Regions from separate parts of the Aeribacillus sp. JST-2 genome, predicted to be linked through region 1. Evidence: riboswitches for the same ligand, from Rfam matches in the RefSeq annotation. Region 1 holds a riboswitch; each other region holds the start of a gene.

Region 1 (3,659 bases):
ATTAATATTTTGGCATGGAGGGAAAAACATTGAACACACCAAAAGAATTGCGTTATTCTGAAGAACATGAATGGGTGAAGGTAGAAGGGGATAAAGTGAAAATCGGCATTACTGACTTCGCTCAATCTGAATTAGGTGATATTGTTTTCGTTGAACTTCCAGAAGTTGGTGATGAGATAACTGCTGACGAGCCGTTTGGAAGCGTCGAGTCCGTTAAAACTGTATCTGAACTTTATGCACCAATCAGCGGAAAAGTAGTGGAAGTGAACGAAGAACTGGATGATAATCCTGAATATGTAAATGAGTCGCCTTATGAAAAAGCTTGGATGATTATTGTGGAGCCTAATGATATAAGCGATGTCGAAAAACTGATGACTGCTGAAGAATATGAAGAAATGGTAAAAGAAGACTGAGGCTCAATCCCCTTCTCTAAGCGAGAGGGGGATTTTGCTTTTTTAAAATTAGGAATAAAAAGGAAAAGAGAAGATATTTGCTATCAACAAAAAATGCTTTGCGAAATGACCCCAAAATCAAAAAGGTGATGCCAATGGCAAGTACAGAGGCCGAAAAGGTGATCATTGTAGAAGGAAAATCAGATAAGCTGAAAATTGAAAAGATCGTAAATGAGCCTGTGGAAGTCATTTGCACGAATGGAACGTTAAGTATTTCCAAGCTTGACGAATTGGTGGAAAGCTTGTTTTACAAGGAAGTTTATATTTTAGTTGATGCGGACAAAGCAGGGGAAAGACTAAGAAAACAATTTAAACGGGAGCTCCCGGAGGCCAGCCATTTATACATCGACAAAATGTACAGAGAAGTGGCATCGGCGCCTGAGAAGCACATAGCCTCAATTCTATTGAGTGCCAACATTGATGTCCATGTAAAATATTTATCGTAAGGGTGTGTGAAATGTTGAAATGAATGAATTGACATCGGAACAATTGGGAAAGATTCATCAACAAAAAAGGACAGTTTTATATTTATACACGCCGTTTTGCGGCACGTGCCAATTAGCATCCAAAATGTTGTCGGTTATTGAAACGATAATGCCCTCTATTTCCATTTTAATGAAAAATTTAAATTATATCCCTGAATACGCTAAAGAATGGGAAATTGAAAGTGTCCCCTGTCTATTGATTTTTGAAAACGGGAAAATCATTAAAAAAATATATGCTTTTCATTCCGTTGACTATCTTTATCAGCTATTGAAAAAATACGTTCCTTCTTAAGAACATTATTTCTTGGGAAATGTCACATATGTTGTGAAATTGTCGACAACTGCCAGCAGGAAGACGGGAAAAGAGAAAGAAGTAGTTGTTTATAAACCGTAACTTGCTGGAGGGGTCCAACATTGTTTGAGTCTCTATTAAAAAGAGTGAATGAGCATCATTTGATCAAGCCGCTTTTTCCTTCCATACCTCTCATTATTGCATGCGAATCTAAACATTCCAAGTGTTATTTTCAACTGGATATAGAGGGGCTGAAGTGTATGGAAACTGCGCCTGAAACAGTTCATCTGAAAATGACAGGAAACGATGGACAAATGAAGGATCTATTAACGGGACAATTAAAGCTTCAGCAACTGATGGAATTGAAGGCGATTAAAGTAGAAGGGACGTTTCGGGATATTTTAAGATTGGAAGCGATTTTATCATTAGCAGCTGATCATTCATAAATATTCTAAATTGTTTTTCTTTAATTAATTGGACTTTTCCATTGACATGAAGGTAGGCAGGTGGTAAAATCCTAGCCAAGTAGTTTGTTAACGTAAAAAGTTAAATATTAGATAATTTCTATCAAGAGCGGCGGAGGGACGTGCCCTATGAAGCCCGGCAACCGTCAGGATATTGCTGAAATGGTGCCAAATCACGCAAAGCATCATTGCTTTGAAAGATGGAAAGGTTTGAAGGATTTGCAATATTTTCCGCCTTTCTGCTCTTGCAGGAAGGCTTTTTAATCGTTTAACGGGGACACCTCCTATGTTGTAAGAAAGAAGGTGAGAAGATGATTTCACTTAAGGCTGTTACGAAAATTTACCAATCCAATCGAAATCAAGTCAAAGCTGTGGATCAGGTGGACCTTGAGATTCAAAGCGGAGAAATTTTTGGAATAATCGGTTACAGCGGAGCGGGAAAGAGCACGCTAATCCGTTTGCTGAACGGCCTTGAAAAGCCGACAGGGGGATCTGTTAATGTGGCGGGAAAAAGAATTGACTGTATCAAAGGAAAAGAACTTAGAACCGCACGCAAGGAAATCAGCATGATTTTTCAGCATTTCAACCTGCTTTGGTCAAGAACCGTCCGCGAAAATATCGCCTTTCCTCTTGAAATTGCCGGCGTTGCCAAAAGCGAGCGGCTAAAGCGGGTGGATGAACTAATAAAACTAGTTGGTCTCGAAGGGAAAGAAGATGCGTATCCATCGCAATTAAGCGGTGGCCAAAAACAGCGGGTCGGCATTGCGAGGGCTCTGGCCAATAACCCAAAAGTGCTTTTATGTGATGAGGCGACATCAGCATTAGATCCGCAGACGACTGATTCGATTCTCGATTTGCTTGTAGACATCAACAAGCGGATGGGGTTGACAATCGTGCTGATCACACATGAAATGCATGTCATCCGCAAAATTTGCCACCGGGTTGCCGTGATGGAAAACGGAAAAATTGTTGAGCAGGGGGATGTTTTAACCGTTTTCCGGAATCCGCAGGCCGACATTACCAAACGATTTGTAAAACAAGTGACAGAACCCGAGGAAACAAAAGAAACGGTGGAACACCTTCTTGATAAGTATAAAAAAGGAAAGGTTGTTAAACTGACGTTTATTGGCGACCGTGCGGAACAACCTGTCATTTCCAAGCTGATCAGACAGTTTGACGTTGATGTAAATATTTTGCAAGGAAAAATATCGCAAACGCAAAACGGATCTTACGGTTCGCTGCTTATTCATATCGACGGCAAAGAAGAAAAAATTAAAGAAGCCATTGAATATATTCGCAATCAGCAAATAGAATTGGAGGTGATTGCGAATGGCTGAGACTTTTTTGCCTAATGTGAAATGGGACAAAGTTTTGGATGCAGCGTACGAAACGGTTTATATGACGGGAGTTTCTGTAGCAGCTACATTTTTCCTCGGCATCATTTTAGGTTTGCTGCTCTTTTTAACGTCAAAAGGGAATCTGTGGCAAAATAATGTCATCCATTCGATTGTAGCTGCCGTTGTAAATATTTTCCGTTCTATTCCGTTTATTATTTTGATCATCCTGCTATTGCCTTTTACAAAAGCGGTGGTTGGAACGATATTGGGGGCAAATGCCGCTTTGCCGGCTCTTATTATCGGAGCCGCGCCATTTTATGCAAGAATGGTAGAAATCGCTTTGCGGGAAGTGGACAAAGGCGTGATAGAAGCGGCAAAATCAATGGGAGCGACAACAAGCACCATTATTTTTAAAGTGCTGATACCGGAATCGCTCCCAGCCTTAGTATCGGGAATAACCGTAACCGCAATCGCGTTGGTCGGCTACACGGCAATGGCTGGTGCGATAGGCGCCGGAGGGCTTGGAAATCTTGCCTATTTAGAAGGCTTTCAACGAAATCATAACGATGTCACATTGGTTGCCACCATTCTGATTTTGATCATTGTGTTTCTCATCCAATTTATTGGAG
Region 2 (3,659 bases), on a different contig from region 1:
ACATGAGAACTGGGATTAAAAGCGTCCCGCCGATTTATATCAAAGCGGCGAGAACAATGGATTACAACGGGTTTTCATTATTTGCCAAAGTTATTTTCCCGGCAGCCATCCCCCACGCTGTAACAGGCGCCAGGCTGGCTTGGGCGTTTGCGTGGAGAGGACTGATGGGAAGCGAACTGCTGAGCACTGGACCTGGTTTGGGCTACACGCTAAAATTTGCTTCTGATTTTGGCGATATGGCTCTTGTTATCGGCATTATCTTTATCATTGCCTTAATTGGAATTTTTGTTGATTTAGTGTTTTTCAGTAGAATTGAAAAAAAGGTTTTGAAAAAATGGGGATTGCAAGAACAATAAGCAATTTTACGACAGAAGGAAAGGGGAAAAACATATGCACAGAAAAGGTTTGTTGCTAACATTGATCTCCATTATCATCATTGGCATTTTGTCTGCCTGCGGAGCAAATCAAGCAGGATCAGGGGAAAAAACGAAAGTCACAATCGGTTATTTTCCGAACATTGATCACGTTCCGGCGATGATAGCGAAAGAAAAAGGCTATTATCAAGAAGAACTTGGCGATCAAGTGAAAATCGAATATAAAACATTTCCGGACGGCGGTGCGTTTATGACAGCCCTTAAAACGGGCGAAATTGATGCCGGTCTCGTAGGACCAGGACCGGTTATGAATAACTTTTCGAACGGTGCGGATGTCAAAATCATTGCCGGTGCATCATCAGGAGGAACTGTTGTTGTCGCTAGCCCAAAAAGCGGTATTCAAACGCTAAAAGATATTGAAAACAAGACGTTTATCACTCCGGGAGTCGGATGCACACATGATGTTCAATTTGAAACTTATTTGCAAGATTATAATATTGCTTCTTCCAGAATTGGCGGAACATTGAAGCACACAACCGGCAACCCGGCCCAATACCAATCATTTTTTGAAGCGGGAAAAGTGGATTTAGCGGCAGTACCTGAACCTTGGGCTTCATTGTTAATCAAAAACGGCGCAAAAGTGATTGTCGATACGAAAGACATTGCCTTTGGAACAACGCTGCCAAATACCGTTTTAGTAACTTCCGACAAGTTCATTAAGGAACATAAAGAACTTGTACAAGATATTGTCAATGCACATAAAAAAGCCATCGACTTTATCAATCAGCATCCAAACGAAGCGCGCGATATCGCCATCAAGTCCATTAAAGAAACAACAAACCAGCAGCTTGATCCAAACATTATCGACAGCGCATGGAAACGCGTTCACTATACAACGGAAGTAGATGGAAAAGTTCTTCAAGAATTCGCCGACTCTTCTTATCAATTAAAATTTTTGAAAGAAAGACCTGACTTGACAGGTCTTGTCGATGATACTTTTTTGAATTGAAAATACTTGTGTTTTTATAAAATTTCATGTAAATTTAATTTATATGAAATATCCAAAAACTTCATAACGTCAATTCTTATCGAGAGAGGCGGAGGGAACTGGCCCTGGGAAGCCTCAGCAACCGGTGCAAGGTCTGACGGCATGGTTATTCTTGCACCAAGGTGCTACATCCAGCAAGCATATTGCCGTTTGTCATGCTTGGAAGATAAGAAGGAGCTAACAAATAAACGTCTTCTTCTTATGAGGAAGGCGTTTTATTTTTGCCGACTCCTGATAAAGACAAACGGGCGATTCTTTTAGGAAGAATAGGAGGAAAAAAGATGGCAAAGAATCGGATAGATACAATTTTAGCCCAATTGGGAAACCGGAGTGAAACCGCTACGGGAGCAGTTAGTGCGCCCATTTATTTATCGACGGCGTACCGCCATGCGGGGATTGGTGAATCCACTGGATACGACTACACAAGGACAAAAAATCCAACGCGGCTTGTTGTCGAGGAGGCGATCGCCGCATTGGAAGGAGCCGATCAAGGATTTGCTTTCTCTTCCGGGATGGCGGCGATTCAAACAATTATGGCCCTTTTTAAAAGCGGCGATGAACTTATAGTTTCAAAAGATTTATATGGAGGAACTTACCGATTGTTCGAGGAAGAGTGGCGCAAGTACGGCCTTGTTTTTCATTATGATGATTTTACATCTGAAGCAGAAACGGTATCTCTGATCAACGAAAATACGAAAGCGATCTTCTTGGAAACGCCGACGAACCCGCTCATGCAGGAAACATCTATTTCAGCTCTCAGCGAAATCGCGCGCAAGCACGATTTGCTGCTAATTGTGGATAATACGTTTTATACGCCTGTATTGCAGCGTCCTATCGAAGAGGGAGCTGATATTGTCATCCATAGTGCAACGAAATATTTAGGAGGCCACAACGATGTGTTGGCAGGCTTGGTGTGTGCGAAAGGGCAAGATCTTTGTGAAAAATTGGCCGCACATCAAAACGCCATTGGCGCTGTATTGTCTCCTTTTGACTCTTGGCTTCTATTAAGGGGAATGAAAACATTATCGCTCAGAATGGCCAAACATCAGGAAAATGCAAGGGAATTGGCTCGATTTTTGGCGGAGCTTCCAGAAGTGGCCGACGTTTTATATCCGGGTAGAGGCGGAATGCTTTCCTTCCGCATTCAAAAAGAAGAATGGGTAAACCCGTTTTTAAAAAATTTACAGTTGATTTGTTTTGCAGAAAGCTTAGGCGGTGTCGAAAGTTTTATTACGTATCCTGCGACCCAAACCCATGCGGATATCCCGGAGGAAGTGCGCGTTCAAAACGGCGTTTGCAACAGGCTTCTTCGCTTTTCGGTTGGGATTGAAGATGTCGAGGATTTAAAAGAAGATCTCAAACAAGCGTTAAAAGCGGCAGCGAAAGGGGATCGGTAAGATGAGCAATCAATGGAGTTTTCAAACAAAATTGCTGCACAATCACCATAAATACGATCCGGTTACAGGCGCTGTCAGTGTACCGATTCAGCATGCATCAACGTTTCATCAAAAAACTCTTGATCAATCACCTGAATTTGACTATAGCCGTTCCGGCAATCCGACAAGAAAAGCGTTAGAAGAAGCAATCGCCGAACTGGAGGGAGGCGCCAGAGGGTTTGCTTTTGCTTCAGGAATGGCCGCCATTTCAACAGCTTTTCTGCTACTGTCTTCGGGAGATCACGTTCTTGTCACTGAAGATGTGTACGGCGGAACATACCGGATTGTTGCCGATGTCCTATCCCGCTTCGGCATTGAATATACGTTTGTCGATATGACAGATCTTAATGAGGTGGAAGCCAATATTCGACCAAACACGAAAGTCATTTATATTGAAACGCCTTCCAATCCGTTATTGAAAATCACCGACATCCGTGCAGTTGTCAAACTTGCCAAAAAATACGGTTGTTTAACATTTGTCGACAACACGTTTATGACACCTGCTTTGCAGCGTCCATTGGATTTGGGGGCAGATGTCGTCTTGCACAGTGCAACAAAATTTCTTGCTGGACATAGCGACTGCTTAGCGGGATTGGCGGTTGTAAAGGATGAAAAGCTTGGTGAGGAGCTTTATAAGTTGCAAAACGCTTTTGGCGCTGTTTTAGGGCCTCATGACTGCTGGCTTGTGCTTAGAGGATTGAAAACACTCCAGGTTCGGCTTAATCAATCGGCAGAAACAGCACTCCAATTGGCAAAATTTTTGCAAAATCACCCTTCAGTGCGAAAAGTGTATTATCCCGG
Region 3 (3,659 bases), on a different contig from region 1:
AACGGCGCACCAAAGCAGGACGAAAATGTCGCTTTTGGCGATGTAACTCCCCGTTCTGTGCCGGCAAGCTTGCTTGTATAGCCGCTTAGGAAATGGTATATTGCCTGCTCTTTTGTCAATTTGCTAATCGGAGGAAGCACACCGAACGCATCGGCTGTTAAAAAGATGATTGTGTTCGCATGTCCGGCCATGCTCGGGTTTGCAAAATTGCCGATGGCCTCAATTGGATAGGCGGCACGGGTATTTTCTGTTATTTGCGAATCATGATAATCAGGCAAGCGCGTGTTGCCGTCGACAACGACATTTTCTAATACAGAGCCAAACCCAATAGCGTTGAAAATTTGCGGTTCTTTCTCAATGGATAAACCGATGCACTTCGCATAGCAACCGCCTTCTATGTTAAAAATACCTGAAGAAGACCAGCCATGTTCATCATCGCCGATTAGCGGCCGGTCGGGATCGGCTGAAAGCGTCGTTTTTCCTGTCCCTGATAATCCGAAAAACAGGGCGACATCCCCTTTTTCACCAACATTTGCCGAACAATGCATCGGCAAAATGTTTTGTTTAGGGAGAAGAAAATTCATAACGGAAAATATCGCTTTTTTCATTTCTCCAGCATACTCTGTGCCGCCAATCAAAACGACGCGCTTTTCAAAAGAAATGATAATAAATGCTTCGGAATTGGTTCCGTCCACTTCAGGATCAGCCTTAAACGAAGGAGCTGACAAAATGGTAAAAGGGTTTTTGAAATCCGTTTTATCGTTTGAACGGACAAAGAGATGTCGGGCAAATAAATTATGCCATGCCAATTCATTCACTACTTGAATCGGCATGCGGTAATTCGGATCTGCACCAGCATATCCCTTAAAAACAAAAATCTCTTCTTTTTCCTTTAAAAAGCGGATTAATTTTATATAAAGGCGTTCGAAAGCTTCTTTAGAAATCGGCTTGTTCACAGTCCCCCAATCAATTTCATCTTGTACCGATACTTCATCAACAATAAATTTGTCATTTGGCGAACGGCCAGTATATTTTCCCGTTTTCACTGCTACGGCCCCTGTATTTGTTAAAATTCCTTCCCCCCTTTTTAAAGTTTTTTCCACCAGTTGAGGAACTGATAAATTTTGATAAGCATTTGCACCGTTAATTAATGTTGTTAATTCATTTGATAAACTTATCATTTTCACAGAAAACCACCTTTTGCAGCATGATATAGTTGTGATTTTTGAAATAAGTATAACACATATAATTAAATATTACATCATATTTTTAACAAAAAAAGAATCTCCAGGTGGCTGCACAGAAACTTGCAGAAACAGGTCGGTTTTTGTTGACAATGCTGTTTTGGCTCATGTAAGATATATCCTTGAACGGATACTCTTATCCCGAGTTGGCGGAGGGACAGGCCCTATGAAGCCCAGCAACCGGCTCATTTTGTTGACAGCCGAATATGGTATGTTGAACATCGCTCAAGCCACCTAGAATATTTCCTGAAAAAAAGTTCCATATTCGAATACAGGACGAGCAAAGGTGCTAACCTGATGCAAGGTTTTTTCCTTGAACGATAAGAGTGAAAGGCATGAATCGAGCAACAACCTTTCCTCTGATGACGGGAAAGGTTTTTTCTTATTATAAAAAACCTTCCGTTTCGCCAAGTTTTTCTTATCGTAAATGGCATCGATTCTTGAGGGAATGAGTTCCGTGACAATAATGGGAGTCCGAGTGCTCCACAGAACATAAAGTAGTTGAAGGAGGAAGTGCCATGGCAAGAAAGCGCCGTCTGTTTACATCTGAATCAGTTACGGAAGGGCATCCGGATAAAATTTGCGATCAAATTTCGGATGCAATTTTAGACGCTATCATTGAAAAAGATCCGAATGCGCGTGTTGCCTGTGAAACATCTGTGACAACAGGCCTTGTATTAGTCAGTGGAGAAATTACGACCAACACTTATGTCGATATACCAAAAATTGTGCGGGAAACAGTAAGAGACATCGGCTACACGAGAGCAAAATACGGGTTTGATGCTGAAACTTGTGCTGTTTTAACATCAATTGATGAGCAATCACCGGATATTGCTATGGGAGTTGATAAAGCTCTTGAAGCGCGCGAAGGACAAATGACGGATGAAGAAATTGAAGCGATCGGAGCCGGAGACCAAGGACTAATGTTCGGTTTTGCTTGTAATGAAACGAAAGAATTAATGCCTCTACCGATTTCGTTGGCGCATAAGCTTTCCCGCCGGCTTGCAGAAGTACGCAAGACCGAAGTGATTCCATATTTGCGTCCGGACGGAAAAACACAAGTGACGGTAGAATATGACGAAAATAACCAACCAGTCAGAATCGATACGATCGTCATATCAACTCAACATCATCCTGAAGCAACGATTGAACAAATAAAGCGGGATATTCGAGAAAAGGTCATTGATCCGGTTGTTCCCAATGAGTTGATTGATGAAGAAACAAAATTTTTCATCAATCCTACCGGGCGTTTCGTCATTGGCGGACCGCAAGGAGATGCCGGTTTAACAGGCCGAAAAATTATTGTCGATACTTATGGAGGCTATGCTCGCCACGGCGGTGGAGCTTTTTCCGGAAAAGACCCGACGAAGGTGGACCGTTCCGCTGCGTATGCTGCACGGTATGTCGCCAAAAATATCGTGGCTGCGGGGCTTGCTGACAAATGTGAAGTTCAGCTTGCCTATGCAATCGGTGTAGCAAAACCTGTTTCTATCTCAATTGATACATTTGGAACAGGAAGCGTTAGTGAAGATGTTTTAGTGGAACTTGTTCAGAAAAACTTTGATTTGCGTCCTGCAGGCATTATAAAAATGCTTGATTTGCGCCGCCCGATTTATAAAAAGACAGCCGTTTATGGACATTTTGGCCGCACTGATTTGGATCTGCCTTGGGAAAGAACGGATAAAGCAGAAGCTCTTCGCGAGCAGTCTTATCAGTATAAATAAATTTATAAAAAGGGCGCCCATTCAATTGGCGCCCTTTTTAAACTGTATAAAATTAGTTTATCAATTGATTTTAGGGATAAACAAAACGGACGCAGACACGGCTGCGTCCGTTTTGTTTTTTTGACCGGAAGGAACGCATCTTTCGCTTGTAAATGGTTTTATAGAACAAATGAATAAAAGCAGATAATCCCAGTTGATGTTCCTAGGAGCATTCCCGCCAGCACATCGGAAGGATAGTGAAGCCCTAAATAAATTCTTGAAAGCGCCACACTAAGCGAAAGAGGAAGCAAAATCCATGATAAAATGGGTGCAGATAATAAGAACGGAATTGTGACTGAGAAAATGGCTGTCGAATGACCCGAAGGAAACGAATAGTCCTTTAATGGGTTTTTCATGACCTTAGCGCCCAGCAATGTTAAATAAGGACGCCGGCGCGGAAATATTTTTTTAATAATGAAGACAGGAATATGACTGAAAAAAAGAGAAAAAGCACTGGCAAAAGCGACTGATTTAACCGGTTCGTTTAAAAATAATATCAGGAGCAAGCATGACGCAATGGTCCACGTTGCACCACCCAGATGTGTAATCAGGCGAAAATAAACATTAAGCCCTTTTCTTTCAAAATGGGAATTAATCATTTTAAACAGTTTGCATTCAACATCGTATAAATGATCAATGAATCTGTTCATCA
Region 4 (3,659 bases), on a different contig from region 1:
ATCACACATTTATCTTCTCTTGATCATCGAATGAAAATGTGTCTTTTCCTTCGTTTATATACCCTTCCAATGCAAACAAGCTTTCATATAGTGTTAGTAATTCAAAATAAGGGGGTGATGAACATAGCAGTTTTATATTCAACAGGACCTATTGAATTAGATGGATCCAACACAAGACAATTTATTGTCAAAATATTAAACAACAGTCCAAAGGATACCGCAACCGGCAAAGTTAGAGTCTTTTCCTTGAACGGCGGAAAAAGCCGTATAGCCAATCCAACATTTTATATTCCTCCGTTGTCTTCCGACTTTTTTTCCTTCGATGTAAAAGACGAAGCTGAAGTTGAATTTCAAATCAGGGTGGATTCCCTAAACGGCGCTACAAACGAACAAATCACATCTTTTGTATTGCCTTCTGTATGGGGAAAAAATCCGGGTGGTGTTCCACAGACAGAACACCGTCTTGTTACGGCCGAAATTCGAATTGTCCGTCCGATCGGAGATTCCGAGTAACGGAAGGGGATAGGCTGTCCGTTTAGCGGACAGTCTATTTTTAGCTGGTTGGCGGAAGAGAGCCGCATAAAACCCAAAAAGTGCTTACATAGACAACCGATTTTTTTAAAGTCTTTAAAACATTTTGTCCAAATAACCTTTCATAAACTTCATAGTCTTTGCAACAGTCAAAATTTCAAACCTATTCTTTGTTTGGAAGAAGAAATGACGAACAAATGGAATTCTCATTTGCCTCTATGTAAGATATCTGTAAAAACGTAAATGTAAGAGGTGTCAAAAATGGAGAAACATGAAATTTCCATATATCTTACGGAAGAAATGGATCCGGAATATGTTATTTCCCTTGTCCACGAAGCCGTCAAGTATAACAGCTACATTCTGTTCCGCACAAAAAAATTTCAGTTAAATGCCAAAAGCATTCTAAGCATGCTCGGTTTTGCCGCTTTTTTAGAAGGTCGAGTGCGCATTGTTGCTGAAGGCGACGATTCATTGGAAGCAATAAAAAATTTGCAAGCCTTTCTCTCCCCAAAATGTTCTGAAACAACTTCCGCAGCAAAAATCCATTCAATTTTAAAATGATGGAAACTGTCGGCAACATTTGCCTCCTAACAACATATCAATCATGATGAGGTGAAAAAATGATTGAGAAAACGTCCATTTTCCAAAATGATATAGCGTTCAACAAGTGCTACGCCAATGTTTTTGTCAAACAAGCGAACCGATTTGAATCAACGATTACCGTGAAAAAGGACGATACAACAGTTGATGGCAAAAGCCTCCTAGGGCTGCTCACCCTTAACTTGAAAAAAGGCGAAAAACTTTCGATATGTGCAAAAGGCGCCGATGAACAGGAGGCAGCCGCCGCCCTCGTCAGCTTGGTTGAAAATTGGTTTACCGTCTGCCAGAAAAGCTTAAAAAATGTTGTTCAGCTGCCTCCGATTCACTATAATTGATATAAATCACATAGCTTGGAGGTAAAACGTTGGCAAAGGAAAATTCATTTGACATTGTATCTAAAGTGGATATTGCGGAAGTGACGAATTCCATTCAAATGGCGCAAAAAGAAATTGCTAACAGGTATGATTTTAAAGGATCGAAAAGCGATATTTCCCTGGAAAAAGATGAACTTGTCCTCATTTCCGATGACGAGTTTAAACTGAATCAGTTAAAAGATGTTCTAATCGGGAAAATGATTAAGCGCGGTGTGGCCACCAAAAACATTCAGTACGGAAAAATCGAAAAGGCCGCCGGAGGCACTGTCAGACAAAGAGCAAAACTTGTCAACGGAATTGACAAAGAAAACGGCAAGAAAATAAACGCTCTTATCAAAAAGACCGGACTAAAAGTAAAAAGCCAAATCCAGGACGACCAAATCCGGGTAAGCGGCAAAAACAAAGACGATTTGCAAAAAGTGATCGCAGCGGTAAAAAGCGCCGACTTGCCGATTGACGTTCAATTCATCAATTTTCGTTAAATGATCCTGCCCGTAAAACAGAAGTTTTTTTGAAAAAATAAAAAAATTATATTGATTATTCTGATAGAATCCGTTACATTATGATTAATCCTATATAACTAATTGAATATGTAAATGATTCTTATCAAGAGAAGCGGAGGGACTGGCCCGATGAACCTTCAGCAACCGGATTACCCAGTAGAAAACATTGGGTACCAAGGTGCTAAATCCAGCGATGCGCAAAGTGCGCTCGAAAGATAAGAAGAAGGGGAAATTGCTCAAAAAGTCTTCTTCTTAGAAGGCTTTTTCTTTTTATTAGAGCAACACCTCCTTCTGCGATTGATTTCATGATTGGAGGAACTTTTTTATGGGGCTTTTGCAAGATTTAAAACATCATATATTAATTGCTGATGGAGCAATGGGGACTCTTCTGTATTCTTATGGTATTGACCGATGTTTTGATGAACTGAATCTCTCCAAACCGGACGAAATTAAACAAATTCATACAACTTATATTGAAGCTGGCGCGCGTGTCATTCAAACAAATACATACAGCGCCAATCTATTAAAGCTTTCAAGATACGGTTTGGAAGATGAAATGCAGCAGATCAATCAAAAAGGTGTCGAACTTGCGAAAGAAGCGGCAAAAAATGCAACTGACAAAACTTATGTCATTGGAACAATCGGCGGCATCCGCTCTTTTCAAAAAAGCGCCTATTCTTTACCGGATATTACAAAGAGCTTTCAAGATCAACTTTATGTCCTTTTATCTGAAGAGATAGACGGCCTTATTTTGGAAACTTATTACGATCTGGAAGAACTGAAAACCGTTTTGCAAATAGCGAGAAAAGAGACGGATTTGCCGATCATTACAAACGTTTCATTGCACGAAGAGGGGGTTTTTCAAAACGGGACAAGACTAGCAGACGGCTTAAAAATGCTTGAAGAACTTGGAGCTGATATAGTCGGGCTCAATTGCCGGTTAGGCCCTTATCATATGCTGAAATCGTTGGAAGAAGTACCGATTCCGGAAAAAGCTTTTTTATCCGCTTTTCCAAACGGCAGCTTGCCGAGTTATGAAAATGGAAGATTAGTTTATGAATCGGATGAACACTATTTCTTTGAAGCAGCTCTGCAATTCCGAGAGCAAGGCGTCCGGCTGCTTGGCGGTTGCTGCGGCACAGCGCCAAAACATATTCGGGCAATGGCTGAAGCGGTGTCGCACCTTTCTCCGGTGGCGGAAAAAAAAGTAAAACAACCTGATGTCGATATTATTCTTTCCCCTGCAAAACCGCTTGCGGAAACAAAACTTCCGGAGATTGTAAAAGAAAGACGATCTGTTATTGTTGAATTAGATCCGCCCAAAACGCTCGGCATTGATAAATTTTTAATGGGAGCAAAAGCTTTGAAAAAAGCCGGTATTGACGCGATTACGCTGGCAGATAATTCCCTTGCCACGCCAAGAATCAGCAATCTGGCATGCGCCCAAATTTTAAAAAGCCGTTATCGAATCAGACCGCTCGTTCATTTGACTTGCCGAGACAGAAACCTGATCGGCCTGCAATCTCATCTGATGGGCTTGCACACACTCGGTTTGCATGATATTTTAGCGGTTACCGGCGATCCGTCCAAAATCGGCGATTTTCCTGGTGCAACCTCTGTTTTTGATTTATCATCGTTCGATTTAATCAGT

Evidence for each region. Region 1 has a riboswitch for S-adenosylmethionine ahead of AC0KTX_RS09460 (methionine ABC transporter ATP-binding protein). Riboswitches for the same ligand answer to the same signal wherever they lie in the genome.
Region 2: another riboswitch for S-adenosylmethionine. It lies ahead of AC0KTX_RS04235 (methionine biosynthesis PLP-dependent protein); the one in region 1 lies ahead of AC0KTX_RS09460 (methionine ABC transporter ATP-binding protein).
Region 3: another riboswitch for S-adenosylmethionine. It lies ahead of metK (methionine adenosyltransferase); the one in region 1 lies ahead of AC0KTX_RS09460 (methionine ABC transporter ATP-binding protein).
Region 4: another riboswitch for S-adenosylmethionine. It lies ahead of AC0KTX_RS04730 (bifunctional homocysteine S-methyltransferase/methylenetetrahydrofolate reductase); the one in region 1 lies ahead of AC0KTX_RS09460 (methionine ABC transporter ATP-binding protein).

The regions. Positions count from the first base shown of each region.
Region 1 is NZ_JBVVUU010000014.1:66,075-69,733, forward strand. Features, by position in the region: gene gcvH (glycine cleavage system protein GcvH) at 30-413, shown strand; gene AC0KTX_RS09445 (toprim domain-containing protein) at 548-898, shown strand; gene AC0KTX_RS09450 (thioredoxin family protein) at 918-1,229, shown strand; gene AC0KTX_RS09455 (SCP2 sterol-binding domain-containing protein) at 1,376-1,675, shown strand; SAM riboswitch class I at 1,791-1,900, shown strand; gene AC0KTX_RS09460 (methionine ABC transporter ATP-binding protein) at 2,005-3,030, shown strand; gene AC0KTX_RS09465 (methionine ABC transporter permease) at 3,023-3,659, shown strand, end outside.
Region 2 is NZ_JBVVUU010000005.1:37,413-41,071, reverse strand. Features, by position in the region: gene AC0KTX_RS04245 (ABC transporter permease) at 1-356, shown strand, start outside; gene AC0KTX_RS04240 (aliphatic sulfonate ABC transporter substrate-binding protein) at 391-1,383, shown strand; SAM riboswitch class I at 1,457-1,595, shown strand; gene AC0KTX_RS04235 (methionine biosynthesis PLP-dependent protein) at 1,704-2,819, shown strand; gene metC (cystathionine beta-lyase) at 2,821-3,659, shown strand, end outside.
Region 3 is NZ_JBVVUU010000028.1:6,553-10,211, forward strand. Features, by position in the region: gene pckA (phosphoenolpyruvate carboxykinase (ATP)) at 1-1,181, opposite strand, end outside; SAM riboswitch class I at 1,378-1,571, shown strand; gene metK (methionine adenosyltransferase) at 1,763-2,968, shown strand; gene AC0KTX_RS12665 (phosphatase PAP2 family protein) at 3,127-3,657, opposite strand.
Region 4 is NZ_JBVVUU010000005.1:129,719-133,377, forward strand. Features, by position in the region: gene AC0KTX_RS04710 (hypothetical protein) at 118-513, shown strand; gene AC0KTX_RS04715 (HPr family phosphocarrier protein) at 793-1,092, shown strand; gene AC0KTX_RS04720 (HPr family phosphocarrier protein) at 1,152-1,466, shown strand; gene AC0KTX_RS04725 (YajQ family cyclic di-GMP-binding protein) at 1,496-1,987, shown strand; SAM riboswitch class I at 2,106-2,230, shown strand; gene AC0KTX_RS04730 (bifunctional homocysteine S-methyltransferase/methylenetetrahydrofolate reductase) at 2,334-3,659, shown strand, end outside.